Regions from separate parts of the Rhizobium brockwellii genome, predicted to be linked through region 4. Evidence: predicted binding sites of a transcription regulator. Region 4 holds the regulator's gene; each other region holds the start of a gene.
What was found. Region 4 encodes LexA, which represses DNA repair genes until DNA is damaged. Its sites were predicted from a motif close to TGTTCNNNNTGTGTTCNG; they were not measured.
Positions count from the first base shown of each region.

Region 1 (4,213 bases), 150 kb from region 4:
GGCGGGCACCACGACCGGCTCGGAAAGCGTGCCGTCGTAGTTGTCGCGGAAATCGACGGTTTCCTTGTCGAGATCGTCGAGCAGCGAGTGGGCCGCCTTTTCGAGGCGGCATTCGGTATAACGTTCGGCCGCCGGCGGATCGCCGTCGACGGAGCCGAAATTGCCCTGACCGTCGATCAGCGGCAGACGCAGCGACCAGGGCTGCGCCATGCGGGCGAGCGCATCATAGATCGCGGAATTGCCGTGCGGATGGAATTTACCCATCACGTCACCGGTGACGCGGGCGCATTTGACGTATTTCTTGTTCCAGTCGATGCCGAGTTCGGACATGCCGTAGAGGATGCGCCGGTGCACGGGCTTAAGGCCGTCGCGCACGTCGGGCAGCGCGCGGCTGACGATGACGCTCATGGCGTAATCGAGATACGACCGCTGCATTTCCTCCATGATGGAGATGGGCTCGATGCCTGGCGGGAGCTTCCCGCCGCCGGGGGGTGTTTGCTCAGTCAAAACAGATCACGATCTCTTCTAGAATCACTTGAAGATTTATAGCGGAAAGCCTGTTGCCGCGCCAATTTCACAGCGCGTTTTGAACAGGCTTTTGCGGCTTAAAGAGGGTAAAACATGCAAGTTGCGCGGCCGGACCGGACAAATCCGCCGCGGGCCGCCGCGGGATATTTGCCAAATCGAAATCCCCGCTTCACAATCATAAAAACCACGCACTTATATGGGGTTCTGGAGAGCCGATGGCAAGCGCCGACCAACTGATCAACGCCTTCACGACGCTGCTCGTCACCATCGATCCACCGGGGCTTGCGCCGATCTTTCTGGGCCTGACGACAGGCATGAGCCGAACCGAGCGCAAGCAGGTGGCGCTGCGCGGCTCGGTCATCGCCTTCATCATCCTCGCCGTCTTTGCGCTGTTCGGCGCCGGCGTGCTCGGGGTGCTCGGGATTTCGATCGGCGCCTTCCGCATCGCCGGCGGGCTGCTGCTGTTCTGGATCGCCTTCGAGATGGTGTTCGAGAGGCGGCAGGAGCGCAAGGAGAAGGCGACCGAGGCGGCGATCACCAAGGATCATATCGAGAATATCGCCGTCTTCCCGCTCGCCTTGCCGCTGATTGCCGGCCCGGGGGCGATCTCGGCGACGATCCTGCTTGCCGGCACATTGGCCACCTCGATCGGGAAAGCGCAGCTGATCGGCGTCATTGGCGCCAACCTGCTGCTGACCTTCGTCATGCTGCTCATTGCCGAAAGACTGGACCGTTTCCTCGGCGTCACCGGCCGGGCGATCCTGACACGGCTCCTCGGCGTCATCCTCGCCGCCCTTGCCGCACAATTCGTCGTCGACGGCGCTAAGTCGGCGTTCAACCTCATCAGCGCGACGCCGCACTGAAATGGCGGCGTCTGCCGCGAGATCAACGAAAAAGAGCATGACGCCATTCAAGGCATCATGCTCTCTCACGTCTTTCACCAAGCCAGAAAAGGCAACCGATCAGAACGGGATATCGTCGTCGAGATCCCGCGAGAAGTTACCGCCGGCGCCGCCACCGCCGCGGCTCGGCGATGAGGAGGGAGCCGGGGCACCGTAGTCGTCGCCATAATCGTTGCCGCCGGCGCCACTGCCACGGCCGCCGCTCGCGCCGCCGCCTTCACCGCGGCCATCGAGCATCGTCAGCGTCGAACCGAAACCCTGCAGCACCACTTCCGTGCTGTAGCGATCCTGGCCCTGCTGGTCCTGCCACTTGCGGGTCTGCAGCTGGCCTTCGATATAGAGCTTGGCGCCCTTTTTCACATATTGCTCGACGACCTTGCAGAGGCCCTCGTTGAAGACGACGACAGTGTGCCATTCGGTCTTCTCACGGCGCTCGCCGGAATTGCGATCGCGCCACGTCTCCGAGGTCGCGATACGAAGATTGGCGATCGGCCGGCCATCCTGAGTGCGGCGGATTTCGGGGTCTGCACCGACGTTTCCAATCAGAATTACCTTATTCACACTACCAGCCATGCTTCTCACCCTGCCTGCCGCCCTGCCCGGCGGCGTTTAATCGATCGGCGCACCTTAAACCATCACGGACCGCCAATGCGCATGGGCGGCATTTAATCCACATCTTTATCCATCAGAAAGCCGCATGCATCCATCAGGAATTTTGTTCTTTCTTTGTTCTAGTTTATCCGTATGATCCTGTCAACAGAATCGAAAACCTTGACCGTAGTGGACATTCAGCCTCGACTCGCCCGTTGGCATCACTAAATAAGGGCTGTCATCCAGAAAACCAAAGCAGAGACGATGAGCGAACTGAAGACGATCTCCATCCGCGGCGCGCGCGAGCATAATCTGAAGAGCATCGATCTCGATCTGCCGCGTAACAAGCTGATCGTCATGACCGGGCTTTCGGGTTCCGGCAAATCCTCGCTCGCCTTCGACACGATCTATGCCGAGGGCCAGCGGCGTTATGTCGAGAGCCTGTCGGCCTATGCCCGGCAGTTCCTCGAAATGATGCAGAAGCCCGACGTCGACCAGATCGACGGGCTGTCGCCGGCGATCTCGATCGAGCAGAAGACCACCTCGCGCAATCCCCGCTCGACGGTCGGCACCGTCACCGAGATCTACGACTACATGCGCCTGCTCTTTGCCCGCGTCGGCGTTCCATATTCGCCGGCGACCGGCCTACCGATCGAGAGCCAGACCGTCAGCCAGATGGTCGACCGCATTCTCGATTTCGGCGAGGGCACCCGTCTTTATATTCTTGCGCCGCTCGTGCGCGGGCGCAAAGGCGAATACAAAAAAGAACTGGCCGAGCTGATGAAGAAGGGCTTCCAGCGCGTCAAGGTCGACGGCCAGTTCTACGAGATCGCCGAGGCACCGGTGCTCGACAAGAAATACAAGCACGACATCGACGTGGTGGTCGACCGCATCGTCGTGCGCTCGGATGTCTCGGCGCGGCTGGCCGACAGTCTGGAGACCTGCCTGAAACTCGCCGACGGGCTGGCGGTCGCCGAATTCGCCGACAAGCCGCTGCCGCCGGAAGAGACGTCAGCCGGCGGCTCGGCCAACAAGTCGCTGAACGAGACGCATGAACGCGTGCTGTTTTCGGAGAAGTTCGCCTGCCCGGTTTCCGGCTTTACCATTCCCGAGATCGAGCCGCGGCTGTTTTCCTTCAACAACCCGTTCGGCGCCTGCCCGACCTGTGATGGCCTCGGCGCCCAGCAGAAGATCGATCCGGATCTGATCGTGCCCGAGCCCGAGCGGACGCTGCGCGATGGGGCGATCGCGCCCTGGGCCAAGTCGACCTCGCCCTATTACAATCAGACGCTGGAAGCGCTTGGCAAACATTACGGCTTCAAGCTCGGCACCCGCTGGAACGATCTCACCGACGAGGCCAAGGACGTCATCCTAAACGGCACCAACGACAAGATCGAGTTCCACTACGCCGACGGCGCCCGCTCCTATACGACCCAGAAGAATTTCGAGGGCATCATCACCAATCTCGAGCGGCGCTGGAAAGAGACTGATTCCGCCTGGGCGCGCGAAGACATCGAGCGCTTCATGTCGGCGGCCCCCTGCCCTTCCTGCAACGGTTTCCGCCTGAAGCCGGAGGCCTTAGCGGTGAAGATCAACACGCTGCATATCGGCGAAGTGACTGGTATGTCGATCCGCGTCGCCCGCGACTGGTTCGAAACACTGCCGGCGAGCTTCAATGCCAAGCAGAACGAGATCGCCGTGCGCATCCTCAAGGAAATCCGCGACCGGCTGCGCTTCCTCAATGATGTCGGCCTGGAATATCTCAGCCTGTCGCGCAATTCCGGCACGCTGTCGGGCGGCGAAAGCCAGCGCATCCGGCTTGCCTCGCAGATCGGCTCCGGGCTGACGGGCGTGCTCTATGTGCTCGACGAGCCGTCGATTGGCCTGCATCAGCGTGACAATGCCCGGCTGCTCGACACGTTGAAGCACCTGCGCGACATAGGCAACACCGTCATTGTCGTCGAACATGACGAGGATGCGATCATGACGGCCGACGACGTGGTCGATATCGGCCCGGCGGCCGGCATTCACGGCGGTCAGGTCATCGCCCATGGTACGCCGCAGGACATCATGGACAGTCCGAACTCGCTGACCGGCAAATATCTCTCCGGCGAACTTGGCGTTCCCGTTCCCGACGAGCGCCGTAAGCCGAAGAAAGGTCGCGAGATCAAGGTGGTCGGGGCGCGCGGCAA
Region 1 covers NZ_CP053439.1:1,933,351-1,937,563, reverse strand. Annotated here, with positions in the region: gene gyrA (DNA gyrase subunit A) at 1-507, opposite strand, end outside; gene RLCC275e_RS09800 (MarC family protein) at 744-1,391, shown strand; gene RLCC275e_RS09795 (single-stranded DNA-binding protein) at 1,491-2,003, opposite strand; gene uvrA (excinuclease ABC subunit UvrA) at 2,286-4,213, shown strand, end outside.
Region 1: the regulator LexA is predicted to act here: its motif matches at 2,147-2,164, upstream of uvrA (excinuclease ABC subunit UvrA).

Region 2 (4,213 bases), 1.0 Mb from region 4:
GGCAATAGGGCACCTTGATCACGCAGATACGGTCGATGAAGGCTTCGTTGTTCTTGTTGGCCTTGAAGCTTTGCCATTCCGCCTCGTTCGAATGCGCAAGAATGATGCCCGAGAAGGGAATGGCGCCGATATTCTCGGTGCCGATATAGTTGCCCTCCTGCGTCGCCGTCAGCAGCGGATGCAGCATCTTGATCGGCGCCTTGAACATCTCGACGAATTCGAGCACGCCTTGGTTGGCGCGGTTGAGCCCGCCTGAATAGCTGTAGGCATCGGGATCGTTCTGGGAGTAAGTCTCCAACCTGCGGATGTCGACCTTGCCGACCAGCGACGAGATATCCTGGTTGTTCTCGTCTCCGGGCTCGGTCTTGGAGATGGCGATCTGGCGCAACCGCGAAGGCTGTATTCTGACCACACGGAAGCGGGAAATATCGCCCCCGAAGTCATCGAGCCGCTTCAGGCACCACGGGCTCATCAGCCCGCTCAGGCGCCGCAAGGGGATGCCGTATTGCTTTAGAAGAAGCTCGCCCATCGTCTCCGGATCGAAGAGGCTGAGCGGACTTTCGAAAACGGGGCTGATCTCGTCGCCGGCCTTCAGCACGTAGATCGGATGAACTTCCATCAGCTGCTTCAGGCGCTCTGCCAGCGACGACTTGCCGCCGCCGACCGGGCCGAGCAGATAGAGGATCTGCTTGCGCTCCTCGAGCCCCTGCGCCGCGTGCCGGAAGAAGGAAACGATACGTTCGATCGTCTCTTCCATGCCGTGGAAGCCGGTAAATGCGGGATAGGTCCGGATGGTTCTGTTCATGAAGATCCGGCCGAGGCGCGAATCCTTGGCTGTGTCGACCATCTGCGGTTCGCCTATCGCGGCGAGCAGACGCTCCGTCGCGTTCGCATAGGCGATCGGTTCTTTCTTGCAGAGATCGAGATATTCCGCGACGGACAAATCCGTCTCGCGACGTGCTTCGTAGCTGCGTGTAAACGCATCAAACACCGATTCACTCAGCATGGGCCCTCCATTCAAGGTTTTGCCGCAGGCTTCTGATCGTCACACCATTAAAATGGCGACGACATTGCTAAGAATCAATAGTTTCGCAGGTATATTCCACGTCCGCGGACTGTTTATTGCAATGCACGAAAACGTGTACGCACCGATACTTTTTTGATTCTGCGAAACTGTTCTGCAGTGTAGTTGAGAAAGGCACCACCCGGGTATCAGCATATTTCGGGACGTGACATGAACTTTAAAAAGGTGTGCTATGTCGCCGGTGATTCGAGCGCTGGGAAACGCGGCAATTCGCGGCCAGCGAGGGCAAACTCGATTTGGCGAAAGCCAATCGGTAGAGGTTATTCACTGAGATCATCTGGTAGAACACGGCCGAACTGACGTTCTGCCCCGGTTTTTCTCAACTGCCAGCCCCTGTTCACATTTCATTGCAGCGCCGTTTATATTCTTGACCTTCAACGGCACGCCGGCGGACGCATTTCGATCATGCGCCCACCTTGGCGATTCAGCCGTTGAACGCTTTCTCCAGCGCGGCGATATCGATCTTGACCATGCCGAGCATCACTTCGGTTACGCGCCTGGCCCGCTCGCGGTTGCTGTCGGCGATCATTTCGGACAGCATGCGCGGCACGATCTGCCAGGAAAGACCCCAGCGGTCCTTCAGCCAGCCGCAGGCCTCCGGCGTGCCTCTATTGGCGAGGAATGCCTCCCATATCCGATCGATCTCGGCCTGGCTTTCCACGAGAATCGCGATCGAGAAGGAATGGTTGAAGCTATCGAGCGGGCCGGCCTTCATCGCCAGGAAGGCCTGGTCGGCGAGCGTGAACTCGATCAGTTCGACACTGCTGGGAGGCCCGCTCGGCGTTTCCGCCGGCAAAATGGTGGTGCGGCCGATCATGTAGTCCGGGATAACAGACACATAGAATTCGACGGCTTCGCGTGCTTCCTCGGCGAACCACAGATTTGAAACGACCTTCGGCATGAAACGGCCTCCTTGTTGACGGTGCTGATCCGGACGGCTGTCCGATGACCCAAGGACGCCCCACCGGCGCTTGTTCCGACAGGCCGCGATCCGAAATTTTTAGCCCCGCTCGCCCGCGTGACGACCATAGCTGCGCTCTGCGGCGGCATTGCTGCCCGCAACCTACCGCCCGGGATAGCGGCGGCTCAGGAATGAAAGCAGAACATCTTTTCTGGTCTTTCCTTCCCGAATCACTACATTACGCGCCATGAGCAATAGTTTCGACGATATGCCCTTCTTCGACGAAGAGCCGGGCGAGATGGCGCGCAAGCCGCAGCCGCCTGCCGCACCCGCCGAAAGGGGGCCTGTCGCCGGTGGCGGCATCGCGGCGCGCGCCATGGCGGCTCGTGACGGCGGCAAGCGGCCGGATTACCTCGCCGGGCTGAACCCCGAGCAGACCGAAGCCGTCGAAACCTTGGAAGGCCCCGTCCTCGTGCTGGCCGGCGCCGGCACCGGCAAGACGCGCGTACTGACGACCCGCATCGCCCATATCCTCAACACCGGCCGTGCCTTCCCCTCGCAGATCCTCGCAGTCACCTTCACCAACAAGGCGGCCCGCGAGATGAAGGAGCGCATCGCGCTGCTCGTCGGTGGCGCCGTCGAAGGCATGCCCTGGCTCGGCACCTTCCATTCGATCGGCGTCAAACTTCTGCGTCGCCACGGCGAGCTCGTCGGCCTGCGCTCCGATTTCACCATTCTCGATACCGACGACGTCGTCCGCCTGATCAAGCAGTTGATCCAGGCCGAAGGCCTCGACGACAAGCGCTGGCCGGCCAAGCAGTTCGCCGGCATGATCGATACCTGGAAGAACAAGGGTCTCGGCCCCGCCGATATCCCCGAGGGCGACGCCCGCGCCTTTGCCAACGGCCGCGGCCGCGATCTCTATGTCGCCTATCAGGCCCGCCTCTCGACACTGAACGCCTGCGATTTCGGCGATCTGCTGATGCACCCGATCGCGATCTTCCGCAAGAACCCGGATCTCCTGAAGGAATATCACGGCCGTTTCCGCTATATCCTCGTCGACGAGTACCAGGATACCAACACAGCCCAGTACATGTGGCTCAGGCTTCTCGCCCAGCGCCCCAAGGGCGAGCTGCAGAATGTCTGCTGCGTCGGCGATGACGACCAGTCGATCTATGGCTGGCGCGGCGCCGAGGTCGACAATATCCTGCGCTTCGAGAAGGACTTCCCCGGCGCCAAGGTCATCAAGCTCGAGCGCAACTACCGTTCGACCGAACATATCCTCGGCGCAGCCGCCCATCTGATCGCCCATAATGAGGGCCGCCTCGGCAAGACGCTGTTCACCGACCGCTCCGACCCCGACGACGCCAAGGTGCAGGTCCACGCCTCCTGGGATTCGGAGGAGGAAGCCCGCGCCATCGGCGAGGAGATCGAGCAGCTCCAGCGCGGCAAGCATCTCTTGAACGACATGGCGATCCTCGTGCGCGCCTCCTTCCAGATGCGTGAATTCGAAGACCGCTTCGTCACCCTCGGCCTCAACTATCGCGTTATCGGCGGCCCGCGCTTCTACGAGCGCCTCGAAATCCGCGATGCCATGGCCTATTTCCGCCTGGTCGCTCAAGCCTCAGACGACCTCGCCTTCGAGCGTATCATCAACACCCCGAAGCGCGGCCTCGGCGATACGACGGTGCGTGCGCTGCACGACTATGCCCGTGCCCGCGATATCCCGATGCTTGCGGCAGCCGCCGACATCATCGAGACGGACGAGCTGAAGCCGAAGGCGCGAAAGGCGCTCTTCGACGTGATTCAATCTTTCCGCCGATGGCAGGAACTGCTTGAAAATACACCGCATACCGAACTTGCCGAGCAGATCCTCGAAGAGTCCGGCTATACCGACATGTGGAAGAACGACAAGAGCGCCGAAGCCCCCGGCCGCCTTGAAAACCTCAAGGAACTGATCCGTTCGATGGAAAGCTTCGAGTCGATGCGCGGCTTCCTCGAACACGTCTCCCTCGTGATGGATGCCGAAACCAACGCGAACCTCGATGCAGTCTCGATCATGACGTTGCACTCGGCCAAGGGCCTCGAATTCGACACCGTCTTCCTGCCCGGCTGGGAGGAAGGCCTCTTCCCGCACCAGCGCTCGCTGGATGAGAGCGGCCGCGCCGGCCTGGAGGAGGAACGCCGCCTCGCCTATGTCGGCATCACCCGCGCCAAGCACCGCTGCC
Region 2 covers NZ_CP053439.1:2,823,844-2,828,056, forward strand. Annotated here, with positions in the region: gene RLCC275e_RS14140 (PrkA family serine protein kinase) at 1-1,006, opposite strand, end outside; gene RLCC275e_RS14145 (VOC family protein) at 1,509-1,985, opposite strand; gene RLCC275e_RS14150 (ATP-dependent helicase) at 2,233-4,213, shown strand, end outside.
Region 2: the regulator LexA is predicted to act here: its motif matches at 2,173-2,190, upstream of RLCC275e_RS14150 (ATP-dependent helicase).

Region 3 (4,213 bases), 2.3 Mb from region 4:
TCGCCATTCACACTGATTTCAGCTTCCAGCATCGCATTCTCTCTCAGGCGCTTCATGAGCACAGATGTCCTGCGATCAACAAAGCGTTTCGTCAACCTTTCATGTAACGCGTCGGACAATCGATCTTCGATTTCCCGCGTCTTTTCCTGCCAGTGTGTCGGATCGGCAAGCCAACCGGGCCGATTCGAAACGTAGGTCCAGGTCCTTATCTGCGCGATTCGCGCCGAAAGCGTGTCAATTTCACCATCTGTTCGATCGGAGCGATGAACCTGCTCCGCAAGAAACTGCTCATTCACCGTGCCATAGCGGACAAGATCGGAAAAGAGGGTCGCGATAAGATCGGCATGTTGTGCTGGGGTGATACGCCGATAATCGGGAAGCGCGCAAGCCTCCCAGAGTTTTTCGACGCGCGCCGGCCTGTCGGCGAGATCGATGACCTCGGGATAACGCGAAAGCTGTTCCAGCGCCTGCTGGTCGACCGCAGGCAATGCCCGCGTCAGCCCCGGCACGCGCGGTCCCACCTCAAGGCTGGCGCGCAGCGATGCGATTGAGGAGAAGTCCATCTCCGTCGTCCGCCATTGCAAAACCTTGACGTTGTCGAATTCGTGCCCCTCGATGCGCTGCACCAGCTCATCGTCGAAGGGCGAGACCTGTCCGGTGACGCCGAAGGTCCCGTCCCGGACGTGCCGCCCGGCGCGCCCGGCGACCTGGCCGAGTTCGCCTGGATTGAGATTGCGGAACTGGTAACCGTCGAACTTCCGATCCTGGGCAAAGGCAACGTGATCAACATCGAGGTTGAGGCCCATGCCGATCGCATCGGTCGCCACCAGATATTCGACGTCGCCTGCCTGATAGAGTGCCACCTGCGCATTGCGGGTGCGCGGGCTGAGCGCGCCAAGCACGACCGCCGCGCCGCCGCGCTGCCGGCGGATGAGCTCGGCGATGGCATAGACTTCGTCGGCGGAGAAGGCGACGATGGCCGAACGCTGCGGCAGCCGGGTGATCTTCTTCTGCCCGGCGTAGAAAAGATACGAAAGCCGCGGCCGCTCGACGATAGTGATGCCGGGCAGGAGCTGCTGCAGGATCGGCCGCATCGTCGCCGCACCGAGCAGCAGCGTTTCTTCGCGGCCGCGAAGATGCAGTATGCGGTCGGTGAAGATATGGCCGCGCTCGAGATCGCCGGCGAGCTGCACCTCGTCGATCGCGACGAAGGCGGCCTTGGTCTCGCGCGGCATCGCTTCGACGGTGCAGACGGAAAAACGCGCATTGGGCGGCGAAATCTTTTCTTCGCCGGTGACCAGCGCCACATTCTGCGCGCCGACCTTCTCGACCACCCGCGTATAGACCTCGCGCGCCAGCAGCCGGAGCGGCAGGCCGATCACGCCCGTCCCGTGCGCGACCATGCGCTCGATGGCATAATGGGTCTTGCCGGTATTGGTCGGCCCGAGCACCGCGGTCACGCCGCGCCCACTCAGAATCATCGGCTGCGAAGTCAGAGTCATGAGTCCATGCAAATGAGGCGGGTGCCCCAGGAAAATCTCGGCTCCTCGATGGAAGCCAGAGAACACATGGACAGCTGCCGCCGCAAACGCAAGGGCAGATTTCAAAATGCCTCGGGGATTACGACCTTTGCGAGTCCCGAGGAACGCCCGAATTTCCGATTCGGAACAGCGTGAGAACGAATCAGCGACGAATCGGTGACTCCAGCTGATTCAGCTTTTGTTCACGGCTAAGTATTGATTTTGAATCACTTTTTCCCACTAGATGCTGAATCATGAAACTCTCTCTTGTTCGCATTTTCGCCATCGCGAGTGACCGATTCCCGCCCGATCTTGAACAGGCGAAAATCCGCCCGAAATTAACCTCTCGATCAAAGCCGGAACGAATCGGAGACGAATCGCTGGCTCCGCCGTTTTCGCCTTTCGTTCGCGGCCACATCTGGTAGCGGCTTCGGGTCCGGGCGCTAGATGCGGATCGGCGGCAGGGGCCTTCATTCCACCTCGCCGCACCGGCATTAATCTTTCGGGAGCCGGATTCAGATCGCGTTAAACAGCGGCAGCCGATACGGGTGCCGAGCGCAGGCGCCGATCAAAGAGGGAACGAATCGCTGACGAATCGGTGACATCACGATTTTCCCGCTTTGTTCACCGCAACATATTGTATTTAAACGAGTTTTTAACCATACGGTGATTTCCCGGAATGGTCGAATTCGACCGATGCTGCCGACCGTTTGCGAAATCGGCCATGCTCCTCAGAAAACTGCAAACAAGGTTTCGTCACATTTCGAGAGCTTAGCCGGGAACAAAAATCGCCAATAAGTGTTTCTGGTCCATTCGAATTGCAGATGAAATGAAGGGAACGCACCATGCTCGGCACGATACTTCTTATTATCCTTATTCTGCTTCTGATCGGAGCCCTGCCGAATTGGGGTTACAGCCGTGGCTGGGGCTATGGACCTTCTGGCGGTTTGGGGCTAGTTCTCGTCATTATCATTATCCTTGTACTCATGGGCCGCGTCTAAAGGCCAACTAACCTGGGGAGTTACGACATGATGAAGAAGATTGTTCTTATTGGTGCGCTCGTCGGCGCACTCGCATCCTGCACGGCGACCGAGCAAGGTACGGCGATCGGCGCCGGCACCGGCGCTGTTATCGGCGGTGTCGTCACCAACAGCTGGGGTGGTGCCGCCGTCGGCGCCGTTGCCGGTGGCCTGACCGGCGCCCTCATCGGCCAGTCGGTCGAGCGCCGAGGCTACTGCGTCTATCGCGACCGCTACGGCCGCCGCTACGAGGCTCGTTGCCGCTAATCGGCAAAAGCATATCGGACTCCCAACGGGCGCTTCGGCGCCCGTTTTCTTTGCCGGTCGCATCCGTCAACGAGACATTGACAATCGGTTGGAAAGTCAAATCTACCGCCGCCCAACGGGCATATTTCCTTCACGAGCATGATGCCGAAAAGTGTGAGCGGTTTTCGGACGACATCATTCTCTCACTATAAATGTAGAACAGGATGATCTTAGGCCGACCCGGCCTAAGATCATCCTGTTCTGGAGAGCAACGGACAGGCAGAGCCGCCCGGCGCACCGGAAAGGAAACGCTTCCATGATTCAGATTTTGGTGAATTCCTTCGTCGCCGTTCTCATCGCGTCGGCTTTCCTGACGACCGCGATATCAGCCCTCAGCACCGATGATCTTTCGCTGCGTAAAGTGCCGGCCAGAGTTCGGCCACAGCGACGTCCGAACACAGACCGTCGCTCTTGATCTTCCCGAAACAGCGCCACTCGGCCACAAGATCGCGCCAGCATCACACAGAGAGACACGCCATAGACAACGATGGCGCGATCCTGCCGGACGCGCCATCGCTTTGAATCTAATCCCTACTGTCGACGTGAAGACAGAAATGCCTAGGCGAAATACTGCCCACCATTGGCCGTCAGCGTCGAACCGGTGATGAAGCCGGCATCGTCGGAGACGAGGAAGGTGACGCAGCGCGCGATCTCTTCCGGTTCGCCGAGACGACCGACGGGGATCTGCGGAATGATGCGTTCATTCAGCACCTTCTCCGGCACGGCAAGCACCATTTCCGTTCCGATATAACCGGGGCAAATGGCGTTGACGGTGATGTTCTTGTTCGCACCTTCCTGGGCCAGCGCCTTGGTGAAGCCGAGATCGCCCGCCTTGGCGGCCGAATAATTCACCTGGCCCATCTGGCCCTTCTGCCCGTTGATCGACGAAATATTGACGATACGGCCGAAGTTGCGGTCGCGCATACCGGTCCAGACCTGATGTGTCATGTTGAACAGGCCGGTGAGGTTGGTATTGATCACCTCGTGCCACTGCTGCTGTGTCATCTTGTGGAACATCGCGTCGCGCGTGATGCCGGCATTGTTGACGAGGATTTCGACCGGGCCGATCTCGCTTTCGATCCTGGCAATTCCCTCGCCGCAGGCGAGGTAATCCGAAACATCCCATTTGAACACTGGAACGCCGGTGACATCATGGAAGGCTTTGGCCTTCTCGTCGTTGCCCGCATAGCTGGCCGCGACCCTGTATCCGGCGTTTTTCAGTGCCATGGATATTGCCGCGCCGATCCCGCGTGTACCCCCGGTGACCACAGCCACTCTGCTCATGCTCCGCTCCCCTTTTGTTTTTCGCCCCGCCTCATGACGGGATTTTCAATCGTTTATGGATCGTATGCTATTTAAAGCGCTTCA
Region 3 covers NZ_CP053439.1:4,315,335-4,319,547, forward strand. Annotated here, with positions in the region: gene RLCC275e_RS21145 (helicase-related protein) at 1-1,502, opposite strand, end outside; gene RLCC275e_RS21150 (DUF3309 family protein) at 2,366-2,521, shown strand; gene RLCC275e_RS21155 (YMGG-like glycine zipper-containing protein) at 2,549-2,806, shown strand; gene RLCC275e_RS21160 (hypothetical protein) at 3,102-3,260, shown strand; gene RLCC275e_RS21165 (beta-ketoacyl-ACP reductase) at 3,404-4,129, opposite strand; gene RLCC275e_RS21170 (acetyl-CoA C-acetyltransferase) at 4,201-4,213, opposite strand, start outside.
Region 3: the regulator LexA is predicted to act here: its motif matches at 1,664-1,681, upstream of RLCC275e_RS21145 (helicase-related protein).

Region 4 (4,213 bases):
CCGGTATTGGAAAAGGTGACCTGGCCTTCGCCTTCACCGATCCTGACTTCGGAATTCGTATCAGTGCTCATCGTGTTTCCTCGAAGGCGAAGAGCGTGCCCTGCCCGGGCGCGGGCTTCACCAGAATGCGATTGTTCTTGCGCGCGTATGTCACCCCGTTAGCAGCCAAATGCGCTTCTGTCACGGCAAGATCGGCCACAGTGAAGAGGATTGCCCGGCCGCGCAGGCCGCGATCTGCGGATGATCCGGAGATGTCGAAATAGGCCTCCAGCCCTTCCGGCGTCATCAGGTTGATTTTTGCATTCGACGCCGCGATATTGACGCCGAAACCGGTTTTCTCGACTGCCGATTGCGCCACGGCGAAGCTGACGAAGGCGGCGAAGGCGGCCGGTTCCGGCGCGCAAAGCGCGATCTCGACTATGCCGGTGACGCCGTTGGCATGCGTCTCCAGCGCGGCGCGGTCGGCCGGTAGCGGATTGACGCGCTCGACGGTAAATAGCAGGAGATCAGGCGCGCGCAGGTCGCCGGCAAAAGCTAGCTTGAAGCCGGCAATCGTCTCGGTACCGTCCGGCATCGTCATCGGCCGGGTGAACTGCAGAATCTCTCCGGCGCTCGATCCGTTGCCGACGAAATTCTGATGATCGATGCCGGCATCCTTGCTGCCGAAAGCCAGCCCCGAAAGCCCCTCCGCGCCGCAGCGGAAGCGGAACGCCCGGTTGCGGGCGGTGAAGACATTGCCTTGGCGCGCCGATGCCTCGCTCTCCTCGACACTCGCAATCCCGAGCGGCTCCAGATAGGTCTTGTCGGCGAAGAAGACGCAGGCATTCTCCGTTCCGAAGGGATGGCGCGCATCGGCGGCAACGGTGAAGCCGAGCTTGCCGAGCCTCTCGCGCGCCAAATTGATATTGACGACCGGCAGTACGACATGATCCAGCGGGTGCGGTTTGGCGGAATGCTCGTTCATGATATCCCCTCTCCTGAGACGGCAGAGATGTGTGAGAGTGCCGCCCAAGGCAAGACTTGTTTGCCAATCCGGCGAATGAAAATAAAAATCTCAACGAGTTGGCGCCAAGTTTTACGGAAATTTAGCTACTTGCGGAACACATATGGAACATATAGTGTCTGTTCTGGATTTGTTTCAATCACGAGGTCACAACGTCGATGCTCACGCGCAAACAACAGGAGCTTCTCCTTTTCATTCATGAGCGCATGAAAGAATCCGGCGTTCCGCCATCTTTCGATGAAATGAAGGATGCCCTGGACCTCGCCTCGAAGTCCGGGATTCATCGCCTGATTACGGCGCTCGAGGAGCGAGGCTTCATTCGCCGCCTACCGAACCGCGCCCGCGCGCTTGAGGTCATCAAACTTCCGGAGGCCTACAGCCCCAGCATCCAGCCGCGGCGCGGCTTTTCGCCGAGCGTCATCGAGGGCAGCCTCGGCAAACCTCAGCCGATCGCCTCCCCTGCTCCCGCAAAACCCGTCGCCGACAACGGCAACTCGGTCTCCGTGCCGGTCATGGGGCGAATCGCTGCCGGTGTGCCGATCTCGGCGATCCAGAACAACACCCACGACATCGTCGTTCCGGCCGACATGCTCGGTTCCGGTGAACATTATGCGCTGGAGGTCAAGGGCGATTCGATGATCGACGCCGGCATCTTCGACGGCGACACCGTGATCATCCGCAATGGCAGCACCGCAAGTCCTGGCGACATCGTCGTTGCTCTCGTCGACGATGAAGAGGCGACACTGAAGCGCTTCCGCCGCAAGGGTGCCTCGATCGCGCTGGAAGCGGCCAACCCGGCTTACGAGACCCGGATTTTCGGGCCGGACCGCGTCAAGGTGCAGGGCAAACTCGTCGGCCTCATTCGCCGCTATCACTGACATCGGTTAGGCCGGATTCGGTAAAGCTGTTGCTGCGCCAGTCATAGGCGCGATGGCGCATCCATGGTCGCGACAATGCGTCGAATGCGGTTGCGACCTCCAGGCCGGCGTCCGTGAAGCGCAACTCGACGGATCCGGCCCTGCGCAGCGTCTCGCCGGTGAAGAGCGTCGCACCTGAGCGGCAGCTGTTGAAACGCAGGCGGACCGACGTCACGATGATATCGGCCGCGTCGCATGCCGGGCCGAGATAGGCGGCATTGTCGATGACAGCAACCACACGACCATTGCCAAGCCTTGATGTGCACCAGGCCTTCTTGACGCAGGAAAAGCGGTTTGCTTCACCGGCCGCTGCGGCCGCCCGCATCGCGGACCTCGCTTCGTTCTGCTGATCGCGGGAAAGCTTGACGCGGTGGTCTTCTCCCACCGGAGGGATAGCAGGACCATCCAGCATCTTCGGCGGGTCATGCTTCGGCAGGACCAGCGCTCTCTGCCACTGGTCGAAGATGAAATCCGGTGGTCTTTCACGGTTGGAAGCCATTGCTGCCGCCTCGACCACCGCGACGAGACTGCCATCCTCCGAAATCACCAGATCCGGCGGCCGGGGAACCGGTAGAAGCAGCAGGATGAGCGTTGCGACCGCGATGATCGATGTGCCGGCATGGCGCAACCGGGTGCGGAGCAGCGTCAGCAGCAGAAAGCCTGCCACGGCGACCGCGAAATACCATGCGGGCAAGCGGCCGACGTCGATATTGCCACCCCAGCCGGACACCGTCTTGGCGACCGCGATCACCAGATCGAGGCCGAATCCGACGACCTTCCAAGGCAAAACGTCCAGACCGAAGGGCATGAGCAGCATCGCCAGCAGGCCGGCCGGCATGATGATGAAGGAGATGATCGGCATTGTCGCGAGGTTTGCCGGCAGGCCATAGGCGGTCAAGCGATGAAAATGCTCGATCGAAAACAGCGCGGTGGAAAAACCACCGATCAGCGAGGTCAGGAAGACGCCGCCGAAGAAGCCCGCAACCGTAACGAAGGGCCTGATGATCGACAGCTTTAGAAAGGCGTTTTCGCGGACGCGCCGGTCCTTCCACAGCTGATAGCCCGATACCAGCGCCAATGTCGCGGCAAAGGACATCTGGAAACTCGGCCCCAAGACCTCGGAGGGTGAAATGGCGAGGATGACGAGCGCCGAGAGCGCGACATTGCGCAGGCTGATCGACGGCCGGTCGAAGAAGACGGCAATCAACATGATGGCCATCATGATGAAAGCGCGTTCGGCAGAGACCGCAAAGCCGGAGATCAGGAAATAGGCGGTGACCGCGATGAGCGCGCCGGCTGCCGCGATCTTCTTCGTCGGATAGGCTTCAGCAATGCCGGGAAAGAGGCTGAGCAGCATCCGGAAGCCGACGAAGAAGATGCCGGCCGACAGCGCCATGTTGAGACCGGAGATGGCGATGATATGAGCCAGACCAGACTGGCGCAGCGCCTCCGTCGTCGCATCCGAAATGGCGCGCCGCTCGTCCGTCACGAGTGCAGCGGCAAAAGCGCCGGTGTCGCCGGGCAGGATCGATCTTATCCGGTCGCCAATGCCGCTGCGCAGCCGGTAGAGCCCTTCAAGCAACGCTTCCACCGTCGATCTGGCGGCCTGCGGACCTGCCTGCAAATCGACCTTGGTCGGCGCACCGTAGAAGAAGCCGTTGGCGCCGATGCCGTCGAAATAGGCACCGAAGGAGAAGTCGTTGAGCTCAGGAAGCGCTGGCCCTGCCGGCGGCGTCAGCCGTGCCCTGCCGGTGATAATGTCACCGATCTCGAAGGCCGCGTCCGCGCCGCGGGCTATCGCGGTTATACGCGCCGGCGGCCGCTTCACCTCCGGTGCCTCCGTGCCGGTGACGGCAAGAATATAGCGCCACCGCCCGCGACCGTCGCCTTCGCGCCGCTCGACGCGGCCGGTCACCGTCGTCGTCACTGATGAATCGAGGATCACGGTCGAAGCCCGCCGGCTCTCGAACTGCGCCGAGACCATGCCGCAGGCCACGAGCGAAAGCGCCATCAGCGTTGCCCGCAACGCCGCCCGGCTGCGGCTGGCGATGAGAACCGCCACGGTCAGCACCAACAGGCAGAGCAGCGATGCAACGAGGGGGAAGTCCGATGCCGCAAGAAACCAGAAGGCTGAGCCGGCGCCGAGGAAGACCGGCGAGAACAGCAGCAGGCGGCCATGGTCCGCTTCTTCGCTCAGCATGCGCATGCCGGCACGCAGCGATTGCGAGGCTGCTGCCGGCAGCCGGTGGCGCCACGGTGTCGCCGACTGCGTCCTTGCCGGCCAAGTCACCAC
Region 4 covers NZ_CP053439.1:1,787,906-1,792,118, reverse strand. Annotated here, with positions in the region: gene kdsA (3-deoxy-8-phosphooctulonate synthase) at 1-71, opposite strand, end outside; gene RLCC275e_RS09110 (VOC family protein) at 68-964, opposite strand; gene lexA (transcriptional repressor LexA) at 1,162-1,881, shown strand; gene RLCC275e_RS09100 (ComEC/Rec2 family competence protein) at 1,862-4,213, opposite strand, start outside.